One region of the Serratia sp. A07 genome, then DNA from elsewhere that is predicted to be linked to it. Evidence: predicted binding sites of a transcription regulator. Region 1 holds the regulator's gene; each other region holds the start of a gene.

What was found. Region 1 encodes ArgR, which controls arginine synthesis, uptake and breakdown. Its sites were predicted from a motif close to ANTGAATAAAAATACANT; they were not measured.
Region 2: a site for ArgR is predicted at 1,374-1,391, ahead of argA (amino-acid N-acetyltransferase). Genes of this name have one in related genera too.
Region 3: a site for ArgR is predicted at 798-815, ahead of argC (N-acetyl-gamma-glutamyl-phosphate reductase). Genes of this name have one in related genera too.

The regions. Positions count from the first base shown of each region.
Region 1 is NZ_JBZXDO010000010.1:51,920-54,189, forward strand. Features, by position in the region: gene yhcN (peroxide/acid stress response protein YhcN) at 1-85, opposite strand, end outside; gene yhcN (peroxide/acid stress response protein YhcN) at 206-469, opposite strand; gene argR (transcriptional regulator ArgR) at 873-1,343, opposite strand; gene mdh (malate dehydrogenase) at 1,808-2,270, shown strand, end outside.
Region 2 is NZ_JBZXDO010000013.1:69,880-72,149, reverse strand. Features, by position in the region: gene argA (amino-acid N-acetyltransferase) at 16-1,359, opposite strand; gene amiC (N-acetylmuramoyl-L-alanine amidase AmiC) at 1,581-2,270, shown strand, end outside.
Region 3 is NZ_JBZXDO010000015.1:102,735-105,004, forward strand. Features, by position in the region: gene argE (acetylornithine deacetylase) at 1-745, opposite strand, end outside; gene argC (N-acetyl-gamma-glutamyl-phosphate reductase) at 962-1,966, shown strand; gene argB (acetylglutamate kinase) at 1,987-2,270, shown strand, end outside.

The sequences.
Region 1 (2,270 bases):
CGTTAGTCACCAATTGGGCGGCAGAAGCGCCGAAGGAGATGACAGACAGCAGGCCGAGTGCAGCAACAGTAGTTTTCATGTTCATGATAGCGATCCTTGGTCATAACAGCCTGGAAGGGCTTGGCAGCGATTTTTATTCTTGAAGGCCGTTACGACAGCGTTTGATTCCAGAGATGTATTGCCCGTTGCCGGGTAATGCCGGTACTTATTTGTAGATTTCAGCGGTCGCGTGGAAGTTGCCGTCATTGCGGGCTTCGATTACGCGGTAAGCGGTTGCCCCTTTGGCGTCAGCTTTGTCGGACAGCGCCTGGCGAATGTCGGAAGGCGCAGCGGCGACGCCGCTCACGGTGATCACACCGGCCGGCTGCAGTTTTGCGGCCTGAGTCGCGTCAACAGATTGTGCTGCGAATGCACCAAATGAAAGCATGGACAGAACGCTCAGGGTTGCAACGGTAGTTTTAATTTTCATCATCTCACCTCATCGTATTCTTTTATCAGTTCCAACGAACTGTGATTCAGTTCACGAAAATGAGTATACAGCTAGTAACGCGAAAAATTAATAGTTCGCTAACAGTTGCTAGTGAAACTTTAACCTCATGATCCTTATTTTTTATAACCATAAGGAATAAAAAACGCTCATAAAACGATCTTTTGATGTTAAATTTATGTAATTTCAATGAGGTAAGTGCTTTTGACCAAAAGTGCGGAAGATCACAGTGGGTACTGCTGGTTACATGGAGATGTCATGGAAATGTGTTGCTGAGGGATAAAAAAGCAGTGTTAAACGCGGTTGAAGGCAGGGAAGGTAACGCGGGGGTTAAAGAAGCGCTAACAAAGTGCGGGCTACAGCCGCACTTTGTTAGCGCCAGGTTTCACAGCTCTTGCTCGAACACGCCCAGAATAGCTTCATGCAGTTTCTGAGCGGTAAAGCCGTTGGACGGGGTGACGAAAATCGTATCGTCGCCGGCAATCGTGCCGAGGATGCCCTGGGATTTACCCAATGAGTCGAGCAGGCGAGCGATCAGCTGCGCGGCGCCCGGGCTGGTGTGGATCACCACGACGGCGTCGTTATGGTCGACGTCCAGCACCAGATTCTTCAATGGGCTGGTGGTGGTCGGCACGCCGAGTTCGGCAGGAAGGCAATACACCATTTCCATTTTGGCATTGCGCGTACGTACCGCGCCGAACTTGGTCAGCATGCGCGATACTTTGGATTGGTTAATGTTTTCGAAGCCTTCTTCTTGCAGCGCCAAAACGATCTCGCCTTGAGAACTGAATTTTTCTTCTTTCAATAACGCTTTGAACGTCTTGATCAGATCTTCCTGTTTTGCGGGATTACGCATTTTGCACCGTGGAATGTTGATAGTGGAAGTCATGATTATGCATATGGATGAATTTTTATGCAACAAAGGCCGACCCAAAGAAAATAAACATGACCGGGCGGCGAGGAAAGGACGGCATTTTAACAAAATCCGGCAGCGATGAATATGCCCTTTTGACGACGGAAAATCGGCCTGCGGTGGTAAATAAAATGTTATTAAAATGATGTTGTTCTGATGTTGCGTAAGGGTGTAATGTAACGGCCGGTTAACTTGCTCGTGAATAACCTCGCACTATTTTTGATTAATGTGCGCTATGCCCTTCATGCGTAAGCGATTTAATCTAAAATGGACGCGACAGCGGCCGTTTTATTACACCTGCAGGCAAGAATTGGCTAATTTATTGTTTTTAAAGGTGTAATAACTTAAGGTCCGTAACCAACACATTCACGGCGCTTTATATATTTAAGATAATAAAGGAGTATAGGATGAAAGTTGCAGTTCTCGGTGCTGCTGGCGGTATCGGCCAGGCCCTCGCCCTTCTACTCAAAACCCAGCTTCCTTCAGGTTCTGAACTCTCTCTCTACGACATTGCCCCCGTTACCCCAGGCGTTGCCGTCGACTTAAGCCACATCCCAACCGCAGTTAAAATCAAAGGCTTCAGCGGCGAAGACGCGACCCCGGCTCTGCACGGTGCGGACGTGGTGCTGATTTCCGCCGGCGTGGCCCGTAAGCCTGGCATGGATCGCTCTGATCTGTTCAACGTTAACGCCGGCATCGTGCGTAACCTGATTGAGCAAGTGGCGAAAACCTGCCCGAAAGCCTGCATCGGCATCATCACCAACCCGGTTAACACCACGGTCGCCATCGCGGCGGAAGTGCTGAAAAAAGCCGGCGTTTACGACAAGAACAAACTGTTCGGCGTGACTTCGCTGGATATCATCCGTTCCA
Region 2 (2,270 bases), on a different contig from region 1:
GCCGCGCCGTGGGGATTACAGATCGGCCAGCAGGATTTTGGAACGGCGCTGGTAGTTATACAGCGCCTGCTTTTGCATCGGCAGCACGTCGACTTCCGCCGGGGTGAATCCGCGTTCCTGGAACCAGTGGATGCTGCGGGTGGTCAGCACGAACAGCTTCTTCAGCCCCATCTGCCGCGCCTGGTTTTCCACCCGCTGCAGCAGCATCTCGCCGCGCGAAGAGCTGCGGTAATCGGGATGTACCGCGACACAGGCCATCTCACCGATTTTTTCCTCTAAGAACGGGTACAGCGCCGCGCAGGCGATGGTCAGGTTGTCGCGTTCGATAATGGTGAACTTGTCGATCTCCATCTCCAGCTGTTCGCGCGAACGGCGCACCAGAATACCCTGCTGTTCGAGCGGCCGGATCAGCTCCAGAATGCCGCCGATGTCGTTGATCGTCGCCCGGCGCACCTGTTCGGCGCTCTCCATCACGATTTGGGTGCCGATGCCGTCGCGTGAGAACAGCTCTTGCACCAGCGCGCCGTCTTCCTGGTAGCTGATCAGGTGGCTGCGGCGCACACCGCTGCGGCAGCCTTTTACCGCGCCGCGCAGGAAGCGCACGGTGCCGGAATGGTAGTCGCCGCCTTCCTCGAGCTCTTCAAGGCGCTTTTGCGCGTCGTTGGGGAACAGCTCGGAAAGGATGTTGCCCTCCGCGTCGGTCACACCTTGCGAGGAGCAGAAACCGATCATTTTTTCCGCTTTCAGCTTGATCGCCAACTGGGTAGCCACTTCTTCCGAAGTCAGGTTGAAACTCTCGCCGGTGACCGAAACCGCGACCGGGCCGATCAGCACGATGGCGTTGCTGTCGAGCTGGCGGTGGATCGCGTCTTCATCGATGCGGCGAATGCGGCCGCTGTGACAGTAGTCGATGCCGTCATCGACGCCCAGCGGCTGCGCGATGATGAAGTTGCCGCTGACCACGTTGATATGCGCGCCCTGTAGCGGCGTGTTGTTGAGGCTCATCGACAGCCGGGCGGTGATATCGAGCTGCAACAAACCGGCGGCCTGCTTGACCAGCTCGAGCGTATGGGCGTCGGTCACGCGGGTGTGTTTGTGGTAGATCGGCTCATAGTTGTGCTGCGCCAGATTGGCGTCGATCTGCGGCCGTGCGCCGTAAACCACCACCAGGCGAATGCCCAGACTATGCAGCAGCCCGATATCGTTGACGATGTTGGAGAAATTCTCGTGTTCGATGGCTTCCCCGCCGAGCATGATGACAAACGTCTTGCCGCGGTGGGCATTGATATAGGGGACTGAGTGACGGAATCCTTGCACCAGCTCTGTACTACGTTCCTTCACGACAAACCTCTTTTGCATATTTATACGGTATTTTTGTATTTTTATTCTTTTATTGCGCCGATGGCAAGCGAGAAATCGTCATGAAGAGTGCGCTAAGGGTGCTAAATCGTTAATAAATTGAAAAACCATAAAAAGATTTTCTGATGACAGGGCTGGAATGATTGGTTAAAGTTTTCGGCATCCCCATTTTATTGGTGTTTTTTTCATCTGTTGTAAACAGCTATTACTGCCGGAGCCGCATGCCAAACTCTAATCACAATCTGGGCCGCCGTCGTTTATTACAGGGCGTTGCCGCCAGCTGGTTGCTGAGTGTGAGTCGCACGGGCTTCGCCGCGTCATCGCACGTGATCGCCGTGCGCGTCTGGCCATCCTCCACCTATACCCGCGTCACGCTGGAATCCAACGTCGAGCTGAAATACAAGCAGTTTGCCCTGACCAATCCCGATCGCGTGGTGGTGGACATTGAAGGCGTTCACCTTAACAGCGTGCTGAAAGGCATCGCCGGGCAGGTACGTGCCGACGACCCTTATCTCAAGCAGGCGCGCGTTGGCCAGTTCGATCAGAATACCGTGCGGCTGGTGCTGGAGCTCAAGCAGAGCGTCAGCCCGCATATTTTCACGCTGGCGCCGGTGCCGGAGTATCGCAACCGTCTGGTCATGGATCTCTACCCGACCAAGGCCGGCAGCGGCGGTGAGGAGTATGATCCGCTACTGGCGTTACTGGAAGATTACAACAAGGGCGATCTGGAGCGCACGTTGCCGCCGGAAGCGCCGCAGGCCGGCAAGGCGGGGCGCGATCGGCCGATCGTCATCATGCTGGATCCTGGCCACGGCGGCGAAGATCCCGGCGCTATCGGCAAGTACAAGACGCGCGAGAAAGACATCGTATTGCAGATTGCCCGCAAGCTGAGCGCCATGATCAAGCGCGAG
Region 3 (2,270 bases), on a different contig from region 1:
TGGCCGCGTCGCCGCCGCTGATATGGCCGAAGTTCATGGTGGGATAAGGCACGGCGAACGCCGGGTTGTTGTAGCGCTCCTGCAGGGTTTTGCGCAGCTCCATCAGGCGGCCGATGGATTCGTGCATCAGATCGATAGCGTTGACGCCGCGCGCCGGATCGCTGGAGTGGCCGGACTGGCCGACGATGCGAATGGCGTTGGCCATGTGGCCCTTGTGTGCGCGCACCGGCTGCAGCGAGGTTGGTTCGCCGATGATGGCGAAATCCGGCCGAATGGCGGTGGAGGCGGCGAAATAACGTGCGCCGGCCATCGTCGTTTCTTCATCTGCGGTAGCCAGAATGTACAGCGGCTTGGTCAGTTTGCTCGCGTCGATGTCGCGCACCGCATCCAGAATAAAGGCGAAGAAGCCTTTCATGTCGGCGGTGCCCAGGCCGTAGAGCTTGTTGTCGTGCTCGGTCAGGGTGAACGGATCGCGCGTCCAGCGGCCTTCGTCGTAAGGCACCGTATCGGTATGGCCGGCCAGCAGCAGGCCGCCGCTGCCTTCGCCGATGCTGGCCAGCAGGTTGAATTTGTGGCGCGATTCCGGCACCGGCTGTACGTCGACGCGAAAGCCCAGGTCGGCAAACCATCCGGCCAGCAAGTTGATTAACGCCTCATTGCTCTGATCGAGGCCGGCATCGGTGGCGCTGATCGACTTCGTTGCGATCAACGCCCGGTACAGCTCAATAAATGGAGGTAATTTCATCTTCACTGTTGACAGCCTTTGGTTAGGATAGTATCAATATTCATGCATTTATTTTGAATAAAAATACAGTAAGCCGAAGCGTAAGGGAACCCGATACCCGGATGTTTATAAAAGCATCAACGCCAGGCTCCGTGGGTGAACGGCGCAACAACGCTGGCTAGCCCTGTTACCTGGGTCGCAAGCGACCGCACGTCAGTTTAGAAGGTGAAAGGCCACATGTTGAATACGCTGATCGTTGGTGCCAGCGGTTACGCCGGAGCGGAGCTCACGGCTTACCTGAATCGCCACCCACACATGAACATAACCGCTTTAGCGGTTTCAGCGCAAAGTGCAGATGCAGGAAAGTTGCTTTCCGATCTCCATCCCCAGTTGAAAGGCATCGTCGATCTGCCGCTGCAGCCGTTGACCGACGTTGCCAAGGCGGCGCAGGGCATCGACGTGGTGTTCCTCGCCACCGCCCATGAAGTCAGCCACGATATCGCACCGGCCTTCCTGGCGGCGGGCTGCGTGGTGTTCGATCTGTCGGGCGCCTTCCGCGTGCAGGACGCCGGTTTTTATAGCCAGTACTACGGTTTCGAACATCAGCATGGCGCCCTGCTGGAGCAGGCGGTGTACGGCCTGGCGGAGTGGCAGAGCGACAAGATTAAACAGGCGCAGCTGATTGCCGTGCCGGGCTGTTACCCGACGGCGGCGCAGCTGGCGCTGAAGCCGTTGATCGAGAAGCAGCTGCTGAACCTCGACCAGTGGCCGGTGATCAACGCCACCAGCGGCGTCAGCGGCGCCGGTCGTAAGGCCAGCATGACCACCAGCTTCTGCGAAGTGAGCCTGCAGCCGTACGGTATTTTCACTCATCGGCACCAGCCGGAGATCGCCGCGCACCTGGGCGTGCCGGTTATCTTTACGCCGCACCTGGGCAACTTCCCGCGCGGTATCCTTGAAACCATCACCTGCCGCCTGAAGGCCGGCGTGACCGCGCAGGACGTCGCGGCCGCCTATCATGCCGCCTATGACGACAAACCGCTGGTGCGGTTGTACGACCAGGGCGTGCCGGCGCTGAAAGCGGTGGTGGGGCTGCCGTTCTGCGACATCGGTTTTGCGGTGCAGGGCGAGCATCTGATCGCCGTAGCGGTGGAAGACAACCTGCTGAAAGGCGCGGCGGCGCAGGCGGTGCAATGCCTGAATATCCGTTTCGGCTTCCCGGAAACCCAGTCACTCCTTTAAACCAGCGTGAGTAAACAGCAATGAACCCGTTAATTATCAAGTTAGGTGGCGTGTTATTAGACAGTGAAGAAGCGCTGGAGCGTCTGTTTACCGCGCTGGACAGCTACCGGCAGCAGCATCAGCGCCCACTGGTGATCGTGCACGGCGGTGGCTGCGTGGTGGACGAACTGATGAAGCAGCTCTCTTTGCCGGTGGTGAAAAAGAACGGCCTGCGGGTCACGCCGGCCGATCAGATCGACATCATCACCGGCGCGCTGGCCGGCACCGCCAACAAAACGCTGCTGGCGTGGGCGATTAAACACCA